One region of the Kerstersia sp. genome, then DNA from elsewhere that is predicted to be linked to it. Evidence: riboswitches for the same ligand, from Rfam matches in the RefSeq annotation. Region 1 holds a riboswitch; the other holds the start of a gene.
The links. A riboswitch is a leader RNA that binds a small molecule or an ion and turns the genes downstream of it on or off. The one in region 1 is predicted to bind thiamine pyrophosphate.

Region 1 (8,466 bases):
CGTCTTCGCCGCCAACTTCAAACGGCTTCCACCACGAACGGTCAGCCTCGCGCGCGTAGGTTTTCATGCGCATGGTGGGGACGGCCAACGAACCCATGGTGCCCGCCAGGGTGTAGCAGTCTTCGTCGCCATAGGTGGAGTAGGCCGGGTTTTCCTGGCTGGTCTGTTCCCAGCTGCTAGCGCTGGCGGCCGTGTCGGACAGCATGAACACACCCAGCACGCCATTGGCAAAACGCAGGTTGATGGCTGCCGTGTCTTCCACCGCGAAGCCGCGCACCGCGTTCGATGCGAAGGCCTGCACGGCAATGATTTCGCCGCACAGCATGCGCAGGTTGTGCACTTCGTGAATCATGTTCAGCAGCACCGGGCCCGCGCCCGGTTCCTTGCGCCAGGGCGCGCTGGCGTAATATTCGTCCGGCTTGAAGAATTGCGCGCTGCCCATGACGGAAACCAGGCGCCCCAGGCGCCCGGATTGCACGATTTCACGCGCCTGCGCCATGATGGGGCTGTGCGTGCGGTGGTGGCCAACCAGCACCTTGGCGCCTTCGGCTTCCACGCGCTGCATCAGGGCTTCGCCTTCTTCCACCGTGGCTGTCACCGGCTTTTCCAGCAAAATGGGCAGGCCCGCGTCCAGGCACTCATTGGCATGCGCCAGGTGCAACTGGTTGGGGGTGGCCAGGATGACGCCATCAGGACGCTCAACCGCCAGCATGGCGGCCAGGGAAGGGTAGCAGGGCACGCCGGCCTGGCGCGCCACTTCCTGCGCCGCAGGCGACGGATCCACAATCGCTGCCAATTCGCAGGTTTCATTACGACGAATACTGTCCATATGCGCCTGGCCGATATATCCGGCGCCGGCCACCGCTATGCGGGTCTTGCTCATCACTGACTGCTCCTGTTGCTAACCATATCCCGGCCGGCGCCTTGCCGGCCGGGCATCTTCTTTACTCGCCACGCAGGCCGGCGAGCTCCGCCTGTACTGCATCAACGGTTTCCTGGCCAACGATGGCGGCGTGCTTGGCAATCACCGGCTTCATCAGCTCACGCAAGTGCTGTTGCTGTTCATCCGACAGCTCCGTTACCTGCATCCCGCCCTGTTTCAACTTCTCCAGCGCAGCCCCTTCGCTTTCACGCTGGTACTGGCGCTGAAACACGGCCGTTTCCTTGGCCGCGTCACTCACAATCGTCTGTTCCGCCTCCGACAGTTTGTCCCAGGTGCGCTTGCTCATCACCAGGGATTGCGGGTTATAGACGTGCCGTGTCATTACCATGTGTTTCTGCACTTCATCCAGACGGTTGGCCGAAATGATGGTGACCGGATTTTCCTGGCCGTCGATGGCACGCTGTTCCAGCGCTGCATATACCTCGGGCCAGGCAAGCGGCGTCGGGTTGCCGCCCACCGCGCGCACCCAATCCAGGTTGATGGTGCTGGGAATCACGCGCAGTTTCAGGCCGTCGATATCCTCAACCGTCTGAATCGGGCGCCGGTTGTTGGTAATGTTCCGGAAACCCAGTTCCCAGTAAGCCAGGCCCACCATGCCCTTGTCTTCGAACTTCTTGTGGATGGCTTGCCCAACCGGGCCGTCCACCACCTTGTCGGCTTCTTCCGCGCTGGCAAACAGGAACGGGAAATCAAAAATTCCAGCTTCCTTCACCTGATTGGAAAAAATCCCGGTATTGACCAGAACGAAGTCGATAGTACCGCCTTGCGTGGCAGAGATGGTTTGCGCATCGCCCCCCAGGACGCCGCCTGGAAACAGATTCACTTTCATCTTGCCGCCGGATTTCTCCGCCACCAGATCCGCAAACCGGTGCGCGCCAACGACGCCGGCATGCCCCTCCGGGCTGGCCGTCGCCAGCTTGAGCGTACGCGCCTGTATATCCTGCGCCAGCGCCGCACTGGATGCGGCCAGTCCTGCGGCCAGCAGGGCGGCTTTGATGAATTGCTTTGCAAACATGAAGTTCTCCTCGTTTTTTTTATTGGCCCGGCTGGGCGGGCCTGCTGCCGGTCACCCAGGTTTGGGTGGCCGGCGTCGTAAAAGCCTGCCGGACTCAGCCGTACAGCCAGGCTCCGGGTACTGTGATGATTCCTGGGAAAGCCACCAGCAGCATCAGCAGCGCAATCATGGCAAGCAGGAACGGCCCGATTCCGCGGATGACACTGTCTATGCCGACTTTGCCTACCCCTGCCACGGTGTTCAGCACCGTTCCCACAGGCGGGGTAATCAGGCTGATGGATGTATTCAGCACAAACATCACGCCGAAATACACCGGATCAATCCCCGCGGCTTTGATGACCGGCATCAGCACAGGCGTCAGCAACAGAATGCAGGGCGTCTGATCCAGCGCCGTGCCTATCACCAGTACCAGCAGCATGATGGCCAGCATCAGCAGTTTGGGGTGATCCAGCACTGGCTGCAGCAGCGTGACGATTTGCGCCGGCAACTGGGCAATCGTGATTAGCCAGGCGGACACCATGGCAGCCGCCACCAGGAACATAATGATGGAACTGGTGCGGGCCGCCCCGACAAACACATGGCAAAGCGCGCGCCAGGACAGTTCGCGGTACACCAGCATGGAAACCAGCAGGGCATAGACTGCCGCCGCCACGGCGGCCTCCGTGGGCGTAAAGACGCCAAAGCGCAAGCCCACCACAACCAATACCGGCAGGCCCAGCGCCCAGGCGGATTCGCGCAGTGCTTCGCGGACCTCTGCACGCGAGCGGCGCGCCCCGATTTCCACAGTTTCACGGCGGACCAGCCACCACCACGCCAGCCACAAGGTAATGCCCAGCAACAGCCCGGGCACAATGCCCGCCATGAACAGCCGGGCAATGGACACATTGCCGGCCACACCGAAAATGACGAGGGCGATGGAAGGCGGCAAGACAGGGGCAATAATGCCGGCGGAAGCAATCAGGCCAGCCGAACGCGCTTTATCGTGCCCAGCGGCGACCATCATCGGCAGCATCAAGGCTGTCAGGGCAGCCGCGTCCGCCACGGCGGAACCCGACAATGCGCCCATGATGCAGCCCGCCATGATGGTCACATAGCCCAGGCCGCCGCGAATATGCCCGACCAGCGCCATGGCCAGCGTCACAATACGCCGCGACAGACCGCCGGCATTCATGATTTCCCCGGCCAGCATGAAGAACGGCACGGCCAGCAACGGAAAGCTATCCGCGCCATTGACCAGGTTCTGGGCCAGGATCTGCGCATCGAACAAGTCCAGATGCCACATCAGGGCCACGCCACTCAGCAGCAGCGAAAACGCGATGGGAATGCCCAGCGCCATGGCGCCAATCAGGGCACCGACAAAGACCAGAATGGTCATGAGCGGGCCTCCTTCACCAGGCGTTCATCCGCTTGCTCGGCCGCAAACCCCAGTTCTTCTTGTGTTGCCTTGCCCGTTACCAGACGCAAGAACTGCAGCAGCAGCGTCAAGCCCGCCAACAGGGCGAACAGGGCGCCAGCGCCATAGAACCAGGCCGTGGAAATTTCCATGGCCGCGCTGCTGGTATCCCAATTGATGATCATCTGTTCCCAGCTGCCTTGCAGCAAAAGGCTGCAGACATACATCATCAACAACTGCCCCAGCCCCAGGCAACAGCAGCGCAGACGGCGCGGCAACAGGCGCACGAACAAGTCCGTGCCCATATGCGTGCGCTGCTGCACCGCGACCGCCGCCCCCATGAACGTAATCCAGATAAACAGCCAGCGCGACATTTCTTCCGAAATAGCGATGCCTGAATTAAATGCGTACCGCAACACCACATTGCTGAACACCAGAACCACCATCACCGCCAAGGCAATTCCGATGAGCATGTCTATCAAACGGCAAAGCCGCTCCACCCATTGCATCATTTTTTTGTCTCCATTCTCATGCCTTGCCTGCCTCGGTTCCTATGCAGACCAGCCGGACGGGACAAGGGCAGGCTAAGTGTAGATTTGCAGGCAAACCACATCAGCCCCCTTTGCATGGATTCAAAAAACACGAATTGTTGATAATTCCTCCGAATCAGGCACTTAATTCCCGCGCCTGGCATCCGGCCTAGGAACCCGACATAAAAATGCCTATCATTCATTGACAAATCTTCCCCAGCCCTCTACGCTTGCCAGCGTTCCTGGGGGGGCCCACTCAATGGGCTGAGATTCCGCTGTATCGCGGTGACCCTTAGAACCTGATCCGGATCATGCCGGCGAAGGGAAGGGAGTCTGCCCACGCGCGCGCCTGTCCGCTTCTTCAACCCATGGTTGCGCGCCTGGTCGCTGTGCCTTGCCGGCACACGCCTGTTTCCCTCTCATGCGCGCAGCCAGACTTTGCGGCCATCCAGAAAGATCGCCGCAGGAGATGCGCTGTCATGCTCACTGAAAACGCCACCCTGGCCTGGTTGCTGGGTTTTTCGGCGCTTTATGCCCTGGCTGGCGTGTTTTATGCCCGCCGCCAGCGCGATAACCTCGAAGACTTCATCGTTGCCCGCAACAGCCAAGGCTCATTTGCGACCATCCTGACGCTGATGGCGTCCTCGCTGGGCGCCTGGATTCTGTTCTCGCCCCCGCAGGCCGCCACCTGGGGCGGACTAGCCGCCGTGATCGGCTACGCCCTGGGCTCGATGTCACCCAGGCTCATCATGATTCCGCTGGGCCAGCGCATGCGCGAACTCAGCCCGCGCGGCCATACCCTCACGGAATTTCTGATCGTGCGCTATGGGCGCCCCATGTACGTGCTGACGCTGCTGATCATGCTGTTCTACATGTTCATCTCGCTGACAGCGGAAATCACTGCCATCGCCAAGCTGGTCACGCTGCTGGCCCCCATTCCGCTGTGGGTCACCGCCGCCATCGTGATGGGCTTCACGCTGCTCTACACGGCCTACGGCGGCCTGCGCGCCTCCATCTTCACCGACAAGGTGCAGATCGTCATCATCGTGCCGCTGCTGCTGGTCATGCTGTGGCTGGGCTGGAAAGCCACGGGCGGCATCAGCGCCACGGCTGACATCCTGCGCCAGCAGGCGCCGCAACTGCTGGACCTGACCAACGCCACCGGCCTCAAAGCGGGCCTGACCTTCTTCGTTGCCATCCTGCTGACCGGCATCTTTCACCAGGGCAACTGGCAGCGCGTTTATTCCGCCAAAGACATTCCTGCCATGCGGCGCGGCTTTTTGCTTGGCGGCGTGCTGGTAGTGCCGTTCATCTTCGTCATGGGCCTGTTCGGCCTGGCCTTTGTCGCCTACAACCCCCAAGGCGACAGCTCGATTGCGCTCTTCAGCATCATCATGCCGGATGTGCCGCTATGGTTCGCCATTGCCCTCATCCCGCTGGGGCTGGCGCTAGTCATGAGCAGCGCGGATACCGTCATCAGCGCGGTATCCAGCATCATCGCCGTGGACGTCAAACGCCTGGCGCCGCACACCAGCACCACCACCTTGCTGCGCCTGGCGCGCTGGCTCATCATGCTGCTGGCCATTCCTGTCATGATTGTTTCGGCCCAGGGCTACAGCGTGCTGTACCTGTTCCTGCTGGCAGACCTGCTCTGCGCCGCTGCCGCCTTCCCGGTGTTCTACGGCCTCTACAACCGCCGCCACGACGGCCGCACCGCCACCCTGGGCACGCTGGCCGGCCTGGCCGCCGGCCTGACCTACTTCCCGTCACCGACAGGCAATATGGACACCCTGCTGGAATCCTTCCTGCTGGCCGCGCTGGTGCCGGTCGCCGTGGTCTGGGTCTTGCAATTCATCCTGCCGAAAAAACCGGCATTCAAGCTGGAAGAGCTGCATTTGGCAGTGCAGCGACTGGATCAGTAAGTTTGGCGGGGCACTGGCGTTCCTGCCTTTCTTGCGCCGGTGCCCGGCCAGGCTCAACACATATTGAGCGCGACAAAACGGTAGTTGCAGGCCTTGGGCTGCAATAAGCGTGTCAGGCCCAGATCGCCATTGTCGAACATCCACTCCACGCCCAGCCGGACATAGTTTTGCTCATAGCTGTTATAGGCAGCGGATCCGGTTTCACGCGAACGGTAATAAGCGAGCACCCAGCGCATATTTTCAACAGGCTGCCAGCTTAACTGGGGCCCGTAACGCAAGATGTGACGTGTCCGGTCCTCCCCGCCGACCCCGGCATAGTCTTGTTGCCGCATTCGTTCAAGATTGAGGCTCAAGGCCGTTTTGACTGTCGGGCGCCAAACAACGCTGGCCCGCGCGCCAGTTTGAATCGCATACAACAAATCCGGGTCATCATCATAGGCAAATGGCTGGCGCCAGACCCGCATTTCGACCCGTGTTTTCGGAGAGTAGTCCCACAATGCCTGCAAGGCGAATGTGTGAAAGTTCAGATCCCGATCATGCAGGGTGTCATAACGGCGCTGGACATATCCCAGATTCGCCCCGAGCGTCGTTTTGACACTCATAGCCCAGACGGCATCCAAAAATAGCTCGCGATCGGTATAACGATTATCTATACGTTCCGTCATCGCCAGATTCCGCAGCGGGAAATCCGTGCGTGAATGGCGCACGCCGGCCTGTATCTGGCTCAAGCCCATTCCGGCATAACGTGCGGCGGCCTGCCAGCCCTCCGTCGTGCGGTTATACAGTTCGCGATTGACTTCATTGTCATACCTGACCTGGCGCCGGAAGACACCCAGTACCGGCAACGTCAATGCGTCCGTCACCCGCAAGCCGGCTTCTGCATTCCAGGTGCCGTCCGCCATCAGGTCGCGTTCCGGCCAGGTACTATCCAGGCTCGGATTCAGCCCTTTCTCGTAGTGATAATTCACCTTGCCGGCAAATAGCTGCCCCGCTCGCCAATGCAAGGTGCCGTCAAACAACGCAGGCTGATGATTCAATTCCGAGGTATTCAGATAACGCGCATCGGCCAGGCTGCCAGCCAACTCCAACCGCGTCGCGTCCGATAACAATGGAATACGCGCCGCCAGCCCCACACCATTCACGAGCACTGGTGATGAATGCTTATCCGTTGCTGAATCGGGCAAACGCGCAGGATTGCTCTGATGCTCCACCACGCTGCGCATCTGCAGGACGTAATCTATGGCTTCCGGAAATACGACGGCACCGACCGGATACCCCATCCCTGCGGCAATGACACCCAACAGCCAGTGGAGAAAAATGCGCGGTTTCACTGGCCAGGCTTTCAACGCTGTTTCCAGGCCCGCCAGCAAAGCAGCAGGAACTTCGGATCTTCTACCAAATAGCGGCGCCACAGATGGCGGGGATTGGAAAGCAGGCGCCATACCCACTCCATTCCAATACGCTGTACCCAAGCAGGTGCCCGTTTTTGCAAACCAACGGCGAACTCCATGGCGGCCCCGACACACAGAATCACACCGCCAGGCAAGTCCCGCGCATAATGCAGCGCCCAGCGCTCCTGCTTGGGCATGCCCAGGCAGATAAAAATGATATCTGCGTTCAGTGCTTGCACCCAATCCCTGGTCGCCAGGCCTTCCGGGCCGAAGGGATCAAACTTCATGGATGGGCAACGCACATGCAAGTCCAGCCCGGGATAGTATTGCTGGAACAAGTCCTGCAAATGCTGCTCCTGTCCCGGCTGTCCGCCAATCAAGGCGACCTTCAATTTCTCAGGAACGGCGCGCAGGCAAAGCTGCACAAACAGATCAGAACCCGTCACACGTGCCGGCAATGCGCGCTGCATCAGCCGGCTGAACCAGACCAGCGGCATGCCATCGGCAAAAATGAAATCTGCCTTTGCATACGCCGCCTTGAACTCCGGTTGTTTCTCCAGCCTAACAACGTGATCCACATTCGGCGTCACGACCACACTCGCCGAACCGTTACGCTGCCGCGCAGCCGTTAACAATAATTGAGTCGCCTGATTGAGATCAGCGGCAACAATATTCAGATCGAATAAGCTGATGACAGGCAGGTCGGATGGACCCTGGCCAATAGGTGTAACGGTCGGAGAAGATGGATGCATGATGGTAAGAAAGCAGCAAGCCAAGCCTGTTTGGCAGGGGATAGCGGCACTGTATCCCAAGCGGCATATACTGCAAAGCAGAGGGTGTTTTTCGCATCATGCCAGCCCACCCGCTTCAAAAAAGCGCCGCCTTTACGCATACTAGCACCCTACCTGGAAACCGGACACAAAACGACTGTTATGCCATGCCATCCACCAGGTATGCAGCGCGCCCGTGTCCCTCATGCAGTGACAGGCCTGCCCGTCGCAGAGACCAAACAATATTCCGCCTGCCGCTCATAAGGAAATCAGACCATGATTATTGATGCAAACACTGTCGGCCATGGCAGCAGCCTGCAAGCCGACTTATGCATCATCGGCGCCGGCGCGGCAGGCATTACGCTGGCGCTTAGCCTGGCGCGCAGCGGTCTGGACATCATTCTGCTGGAAAGCGGCAATGAAACCAGCGACCCGGCCACCCAGGCCCTCTACGCAGGCACAGTCGCCGACACGCGGCTGCATAGCCCGCCAGACGCATACC
Region 2 (8,466 bases), on a different contig from region 1:
GTGGTGTGATCCCGGCCGCCAAACAGATCACCGATCTCCGGCAGGCTCTTCTGGGTCAGCTCCTTGGCCAGGTACATCGCCACCTGGCGCGGCATCGCAATATTGGCAGGACGGCGTTTGGAATACATGTCCGCCACTTTAATCTTGTAATAATCCGCTACGGTTTTCTGGATATTTTCCACCGTGATCTGCCCGTTGGACACCGACAGCAGATCTTTCAGCGCATCTTTGCAGATTTCCACCGTCAGCACTTCACGACCATGGAAACGGGCATAGGCCAGCACCTTGCGCAGCGCCCCTTCCAATTCGCGCACGTTGCTGCGCAAATGCTTGGCAATGAAAAACGCGACTTCTTCGGGCATGCGCATGCCTTCCGTATCGGCCTTGCGCAACAGGATCGCGACGCGCATTTCCAATTCCGGCGGCTCGATGGCGACCGTCAGGCCGGAATCGAAGCGCGAGATCAGGCGGTCTTCAATACCGGACAGTTCCTTCGGGTAGGTATCGCTGGTAATGATGATCTGCTTGCGCTTGGCCACCATTGCCTCGAAGGCATAGAAGAACTCTTCCTGCGTGCGGTTCTTGCCCGAAAAGAACTGAATATCGTCGATCAGCAGCAGATCCAGCGAATGGTAGTAACGCTTGAATTCATCAAACGCCTTGCGCTGGTAGGCCTTCACGACGTCGGACACGTATTGGTCCGCATGCACATAGCGCACCCGCACGCCCGTCCCGGCCTGCACCATGGCATTGCCGATGGCGTGGATCAAGTGGGTCTTGCCCAGGCCTACCCCGCCATAAAGGAACAGCGGGTTATAGGACACGCCGGGGTTTTCCGCGACTTGCAAGGCAGCGGCGCGCGCCAGCTGGTTGGCCTTACCCGTCACGAAGTTGTCGAAGGTCAGCTCGGTATTGAGGCGCGAGCGCTCGTAGGCCGGATCCACCGTTTCCACAACAGGCGGCGGCGCCACCGGTGCTTGCGCGGCTTGCGGCGCGGCAGCATGGGCCATGCCTGCCGGAGCAGGCGCGGCGACCGATGGCCGCGCGGCCAGAGGGGCACGGGCGGTATGGGTCGCCAGTTCGAACTGAACCTGCACAGGGCGCTGAAACCAATCACTGGCCAGGCTTTCGATCTGTGTAGAAAAGTTCTTGCGGACCCAGTCCAGTTTGAAGCGGTTAGGCGCGGCAATACGCAGCAAGGATGTCTCCTCCTCGAACGCGATAGGCGCAAGAGGGCGTATCCATGCACTGATCTGCTGAGGGGGGAGGTCCTGCTCCAAGCGCTGGACACAGGTCTGCCAGAATTCGTTCATTTCATTTGCGATCCAAACCTCGATTCTAGCGCGTCACGGCGAAGTTATCCACAGGATGATGTGTATAGGGCAGTGGTTTTCCTTTGGATAAGGTTTGCCGCCAGTGTTTTTTACCGTGCAATCCAGCGCCATGCCAGCCTTGGGCGCAAGATTCCGGCCCCTCTCGTAAATCATCGACCTGTCATTGATTTTTCCAATCCGAGGCCGCGCCGATGTGAAAAAGTCAGCCCGGCGTCATGGCCAGCCAACGCCGCCGCAGCGAAAAAATGCGCCAAGGCTCAATAAATGAGCAACTGCGTCCTGACGGCCTGTCCACCTGGCCCGCCGCAGCCCGTCCACCCGCCCGGGACTCAAGGCAAATCCCCTGCCGCAACAGGCATCTGCGGCAGGGCAACGCATCACTCGAACAACAGCCCCCAGCCTAAAAGCCACCAACCCATTGACTCCCAACGCATTCTTTGCTGAAATAGTGGGCTTTTCCGAATTCCATTTTCCAGACTGCCGGTTTCCATGGGTGTTTGCCTTCAATCCGGCCGCTGCTCTTTTTAGGTTCCGACCATGAAACGCACCTTCCAGCCTTCCGTTACCCGCCGCAAGCGCACCCACGGTTTCCGTGTCCGCATGAAGACGCGTGCTGGCCGCGCTATCATCAATGCACGCCGTGCCCGCGGCCGCAAGCGCCTCGCCGTCTAAGGTGCCGCACGCCGGCATGGCCGGCGCACCTCGCGGTGTTGACTGCGCAGCGGCCCAGGCCGCGCCAGTCCGGGCGACAGCGCCCGCGCCAGCTCAGTCCGCAGCGGAAATTTCCGCTAGCTTTCCCCCCTCAGCCAGACTGCATAGTCCCGATGAGTTCGCTCCGGCGCTCAAGGGCAGGCGGGTGGCACGGGGGGCTTTGCTCGTCCTGACATCGGTTGATGCATCTGCCGGGCTTGCCCGGCTAGGGCTGGTCATACCCAAGCGCCATGCTGCCAGGGCGGTCACGCGCAATACCATCAAGCGGGTAGTGCGCGATGTCTTCCGCCATTTGCGTCATCGTCTGCCGCCGCGTGATTTCGTCGTCCGGCTGCACAGCAAAGCGCCCCTGGTGTCGCTGAGCGAGCTGAAACGCCAGATACGCGCCGAAGCCGAAGCGCATTTCCAGCGAGCCATTCCATGCTCAAGAAACTCCTGATTGCTCCGATCAGGTTCTACCGTTTCTTCCTGAGCCCCTGGATCGGCCGCCAATGCCGCTTCACCCCGAGCTGTTCCGCCTATGCCATCGAGGCCATAGAAACCCACGGCGCCTGTAAAGGCCTGTGGCTGGCCGCGCGCCGCATAGGCCGTTGCAACCCCTGGTCGCATGGCGGCCTGGATCCGGTGCCGCCGCACTCAAGGCATGCCTGCTGTGCCTGCGAGGCGCACGGCCCGTCCCAGGAAACCCATGCCACCTCGTCCGGCACAGTGCCGGATACCGCCCCGGCACGCACTCAGCCGGCCTCTTCCGCACAAAGTCCGCCATAAAAGCCTGCCCCGGCATCAAGCTACGTTAAACTGGCACGCTTTGCTGCGATACGCACCCACCCTTTCTGCATGCGCCAATGGATATCCGACGTACCATCCTGTGGATGATTTTCCTGTTCTCGCTGCTGCTGTTATGGAATAACTGGCAGGTTCATAACGGCAAGTCTTCGCTGTTCGCTCCGTCGAGCACCGAAGCCGCAGCGACAGCCCCGGACGCCTCCGCGCCGGCCACGCCCGCTGACGCCAGCGTCCCTGTCAGTGCCGCGCCCACGCCGCCTGCTGCTGCCAGCCTGCCTGGCGCTGCGCCTGCGGCCGCCGCAACGGCCGACAGCAAGCCCGTCACCATCGACAACGGCGTGCTGCGCCTGGACTTCGACCTGAACGGCGCGCAAATCGTGCGCGGCGCCTTGCTGAAATTCCAGGACTCCGAAGACGAGACCCGCCCGGAAATGCTGCTGGATAACGTCCAGAGCAATTACTACGTGGTGCAAACGGGTGCCGTCGGCAGCGTCAACGGTGTTGCGTTCCCCAATCACCTGACGCCCTTCGCGCTGGTCAGCCACACCCAGGCTGCCGATGGTTCTCAGGTCGTGGTGTTCGAAGCCGAATCCGGCGGCGCCGTGCTGCGCAAGACCTATACGCTGCAACAGGGCCGCTACGATATCCACGTGCGCCATGAAGTGATCAACCGCTCCGAACAGGCGATTACTCCTTCGCTGTACCTGCAGATCACCCGTGACGGCAACAATCCGCCCAACACGTCCAGCTTCTACAGCACCTTCACCGGCCCGGCTGTCTATTCCGACGCCGAGAAATTCCAGAAGGTGAGCTTCTCCGATATCGAGAAGAACAAGGCCAAGTACGAGCGCGAGACCAATAACGGCTGGATCGGCATGGTTCAGCACTACTTCGTCACCGCCTGGGTGCCGCCGGAAGGCACGCTGCGCAAAAACGAACTGGTGCAAATTCAGCCCAATCTCTATACCGCACGCACCATCGAATCGCTGGGCGCCATCGCTCCCGGTGCTTCCGCCGGCATGGACGCGCAACTGTGGGTTGGCCCGCAGGACCAGAAGGCGCTGTCTGAAGTCGCGCCGGGCCTGGACCTGGTGGTGGACTACGGCTGGCTGACCATCATCGCCAAACCGCTGTTCGTGCTGCTGACCTGGCTGCACAGCCTGCTGCACAACTGGGGCTGGTCCATCGTCGCCCTGACGGTGCTGATCAAGCTGCTGTTCTTCCCCTTGGCTTCGGCCAGCTACCGTTCCATGGCGCGCATGAAGAATGTCGCGCCGCGCCTGCAGGCGCTGAAGCAGAAGTACGGCGATGACCGTGCCAAGCTGAATGCCGCCATGATGGAGCTGTACCGCACCGAGAAGATCAATCCGCTGGGCGGCTGCCTGCCCATGATCGTGCAGATTCCCGTGTTCATCGCGCTCTACTGGGTGTTGCTGGCCAGCGTGGAAATGCGTGACGCGCCGTGGATTCTGTGGGTTCACAACCTGGCTGCGCCGGATCCCTTCTTCATCCTGCCCGCCGTCATGATGCTGACCATGTTCGTGCAGATCAAACTGAACCCCACGCCGCCGGATCCCATCCAGGCCAAGGTCATGATGATTATGCCGCTGGTGTTCGGCGGGATGATGTTCTTCTTCCCTGCCGGTCTGGTGCTGTACTGGTGCGTCAACAACGCCCTGTCCATTACCCAGCAATGGGTCATCACCCGCAAGATCAACAAGGCCAACTCCAAGGCGGCCAATAGCTGATCCCGATGCGCAGGCAAGGGCCGGTCCTGAAGACCGGCCCCGCAAAAAAAGGGCTGGAGATATCTCCAGCCCTTTTTTATTTTCCGCGCCGTCCGCGCAGCTCAGGCTGACAGCGCCCGCCCGGCCCAGGGCGGCGCAATACGGTCAGAGCACCGTGATCACTTGCTCTTGCGGCAAGCGCGACTTGGGCAGCTGGGCGTTGAAATCCGTATCGCTGTGATACCCCAGCGCCACCATCACGACGCTGCTGTAGCCCTGGGCGCGCAGCCCGAATTCCTCGTCGATGGTACGGAAATCGAAACCCTCGATAGGCGTGGCATCCACACCCAGCGCCGCTGCCCCCAGCAGCAAAGTGCCGGCCGCCAGGTACACCTGCTTTTCCATCCAGTGCTGCTCGTCTTTCTGCTCGTAGCGGTGCAGGTTGACATAGGACTGACGGGATTTGCGCTGATTCTCGCGCGCCTCGTCACTCGCAAAGCGGCCATCCTTCTGCTCCTGCGCCAGAACATCGGCCAGATGCTGGTCATCCATGCGCTGGCGGGCGCAGAGCACCACCACATGGGAAGCATCACGCACCTTGCTGGCGTTATACGCAAAATTGCCTTCCAGCCGCGCAGCGATGCGATCCCGCGCTTCGTCGCTGGCTGCCACCAGGAAATGCCAGGGCTGGGAGTTCACGGAAGAAGGGCTGGAACGCAGCAAGGTCAGCAAGGCATCCAGCTGTTCTGGCGCCAGCCGCCGGTTGGCATCATAGGCTTTGGTGGCATAACGGGTACGCACCGCATCAACCAGCGTCCGGGACGCTGCGGACAAGGGCACCTGCTTGGCATCAGTCGCAGTAGGGGCAGACATCATGAAACTCCTGGAAGAAACAAAAGAGGCTGGAAGAAATTGATTATAGGCACCTGCCGATGCCAATCAGCCGATACGGCAGCCCCATGAGCAATTTCGCGGTGCCGGTGTTCCATGCTATGTTGACGGACTATGCGACACGGGGTGTCCCTGGCCAAACCAGGGGCTGAGATGACACCCGTAGAACCTGATCCAGTTCACACTGGCGAAGGGATGTCCAGGCGCATCCGGCCCAAGTGGCCCCACGCCGTCGTCCTCTTCGCCCTTTCCGGGGGAGAGGGCCATGCCCCACCACAGCAATACGACTCCCAATCTTGACCAGCAGATCGTCCTCGTCACCGGCGGCGCGCGCGGGCTGGGGGCTGCCATCAGCCGGGCCTTCCTGGCCGCTGGCGCCAAAGTGGTCATCAACTACCACAATAGCCGCGACGCGGCGCAGGCCTTGGCTGCCAGCGCCCCGCAACAAGCGCTGGCGCTGCAAGCCGACGTCCGCGACGCTGCCGCTGTGCGCCAGCTGTTCGAAAGCGCCCAGGCCCATTTTGGCGGCAGCATTACCACCGTCGTCAATAATGCCTTGCCCAGCTTCAGCTTCAACGGCGATGCCCGGCCCCATGCCGACCAGCTGACCTGGGAACAATTGCAGCAACAGGCGGAAGGCGCGCTGCGCGGCGCGCTCAACACCATGCAGGCGGCCTTGCCCGGCATGCGCGCCGCCCGCTATGGCCGTATCGTCAATATCGGCACCAACCTCGTGCAGAATCCGGTCGTGCCCTATCACGACTACACCGCCGCCAAGGCGGCGCTGCTGGCTTTCACCCGCACGCTGTCGCAAGACCTCGGCCCGGACGGCATCACCGTCAATATGGTGTCTGGCGGCCTGCTGCGCACCACCGACGCATCCTCTGCCACCCCTGAAGCCGTGTTCGACCTGATCGCCGCGAACACCCCCCTGCGCAGCGTGACTGAGCCTGCGGAACTGGCGGACGCCGTGCTGTTCTTCGCATCGCCCTGGGCACGCGCCATCACCGGGCAAAACCTGGTGGTTGATGGCGGCCTGGTGAAAAACTGAGGCCAGTACAAATCATGATGCACCTGAATCTGTTCATTCTCGGCTGCGGCCACCACCGCGCCGCCTGGCGCCACCCGGCCTCATCGGTCGAGCGCATGGGAGATATCCGCTATTACGAAGAACTGGCGCGGCTGGCCGAACGCGGCAAGCTGGACGCCGTCTTCTTCGCCGATGGCCAGGCCGCCGGCAATGTCGCGGACGGCCCTTACTGGTTCCTCGAACCCCTGACCATGCTGTCTGCCATGAGCCGCGCCACCGAGCGCGTGGGCCTCATCAGCACCGTTTCCAGCACCTTCTTCACCCCGTTCCATGCTGCCCGCATGGTGGCCTCGCTGGATCATATCTCCGGCGGCCGCATCGGCTGGAACGTGGTGACGTCAATGTTCGACACCGAAGCCCGCAACCACGGCTACGAAGCCATGCCGCCGCACGAATGGCGTTACGAGCGCGCGGAAGAATTTGTCGATGCCGTGCTGGCTCTCTGGAATTCCTGGGACGCCGATGCCCTCAAATTCGACCGGGCAGGGGACTTCGCCGACGCGGCCAAAGTGCGCCCGGTCAAGCATCATGGCAAACATTTCCTGGTTGATGGCCCGCTGACGGTGCCGCCCATGCCGCAGCGCCATCCGGTCCTGTTCCAGGCTGGCGCCTCCGACCAGGGGCGGGATCTGGCGGCGCGCCGCGCCGAAGCCATTTACGCTGTCGCCTATGACCTGCCTGCCGCCCAATCCTACTATCGGGACATCAAGCGCCGCGTGCGCGAAGCCGGGCGCACGGAAAATGTGCCCATCATGCCTGGCCTGGTGACCTATGTCGGCTCCACCGAAGCAGAAGCCCGCGCCAAGCAGCGCGAACTGGATGAACTGCTGCCCAGCGAAGCCTCGCTGCGCCAGCTGGAAACCTTCATTTACCAGGACTGCATGAACTGGGAGCTGGACGCCCCGGTGCCGCCTTTGCCGCCGCTGGAAACCTTCCCCGGCCCCAAAGGGCGCTACGGCACCATTCTGCGCATCATCGAAAAAGAACAGCCCACCCTGCGCCAGCTGCTGGGCCGGCTGGCGGCAGGCGGCGGCCACTGCACCATGATAGGCACTCCGGAAAGCATTGCCGATGAAATGGAGCACTGGTTCCGCAATGAAGGTGCCGACGGCTTCAACCTGATGCCTCCCGCGCTGCCGGCCAGCATCGAAGACTTCATCGAGCAGGTTGTGCCTGTCCTGCAAAAGCGCGGCCTGTTCCGCAAGGAATACGAAGGCAAAACCTTGCGCGACCACCTGGGCCTGGCCAAACCGGCCTGCTGAATGCGCGCCAGCCTGGCTCAGCCTGGCCAGACAGTGCTGCCAACGTACGGCCATGAAGCACTGCCAAAGCGCTGCCATCACGCACATGGGCAACCCCGCCCATGTGCGCGCCCTCGCCATCCAGGCTTCACTCCTGCGGCCGGCCCGGCCCCACGCCTTGCGGGGGCTTCGCTGCCGCTGGCCCGCAGCATGGTGCCCGCGTGGCTGCGGATAGCTTGCCCACAAACTATCCACAACCCCTCCACAGGGTTACGCACAGCTAGCGCACAAGGTTTTCCATAGACTTACCCACAAGCCGGCCAACCCTGCAGCCGGCCAGCGCACGCCCGCTCGTGCTGAACGCTTTAGCAAACACCTTGCCCAGCACTTTGCAGAGCGCCCGGCTGTCTGGCCTCTGGCGCATGACGTTGCAGTATCCGCACAGACAACTCAAATAATGTTGAGATCGTGTCTTATTTTCATGTATCTTAATATGCAGCGTTGGCTTCCTTTTGCGAATACTGCCATGACACCCATTGATTCGCTGCGCCAGCAGACCCTGTCTGACCTCTACCATGCGCATCACAGCTGGCTGATCTCCCTGCTGCGACGCAAGCTGGGGCGTGACGGCGATGCCGCAGCCGACCTGGCGCAGGATGCCTTCCTGCGCTTGATGCGTATAGACC

Region 2: another riboswitch for thiamine pyrophosphate. It lies ahead of ACTJGZ_RS05260 (3-oxoacyl-ACP reductase); the one in region 1 lies ahead of ACTJGZ_RS08475 (sodium:solute symporter family protein).

What each region holds. Positions count from the first base shown of each region.
Region 1 covers NZ_JBQEKA010000029.1:17,472-25,937, reverse strand. Annotated here, with positions in the region: gene ACTJGZ_RS08495 (Gfo/Idh/MocA family protein) at 1-883, opposite strand, end outside; gene ACTJGZ_RS08490 (TRAP transporter substrate-binding protein) at 945-1,958, opposite strand; gene ACTJGZ_RS08485 (TRAP transporter large permease subunit) at 2,053-3,333, opposite strand; gene ACTJGZ_RS08480 (TRAP transporter small permease) at 3,330-3,863, opposite strand; TPP riboswitch at 4,116-4,224, shown strand; gene ACTJGZ_RS08475 (sodium:solute symporter family protein) at 4,361-5,803, shown strand; gene ACTJGZ_RS08470 (hypothetical protein) at 5,857-7,134, opposite strand; gene ACTJGZ_RS08465 (WecB/TagA/CpsF family glycosyltransferase) at 7,146-7,946, opposite strand; gene ACTJGZ_RS08460 (FAD-dependent oxidoreductase) at 8,241-8,466, shown strand, end outside.
Region 2 covers NZ_JBQEKA010000013.1:689-9,154, reverse strand. Annotated here, with positions in the region: gene dnaA (chromosomal replication initiator protein DnaA) at 1-1,313, opposite strand, end outside; gene rpmH (50S ribosomal protein L34) at 1,872-2,006, shown strand; gene rnpA (ribonuclease P protein component) at 2,116-2,484, shown strand; partial or broken gene yidD (membrane protein insertion efficiency factor YidD) at 2,466-2,714, shown strand; gene yidC (membrane protein insertase YidC) at 2,891-4,579, shown strand; gene nfsB (oxygen-insensitive NAD(P)H nitroreductase) at 4,724-5,431, opposite strand; TPP riboswitch at 5,562-5,662, shown strand; gene ACTJGZ_RS05260 (3-oxoacyl-ACP reductase) at 5,715-6,500, shown strand; gene ACTJGZ_RS05255 (LLM class flavin-dependent oxidoreductase) at 6,515-7,801, shown strand; gene ACTJGZ_RS05250 (sigma-70 family RNA polymerase sigma factor) at 8,307-8,466, shown strand, end outside.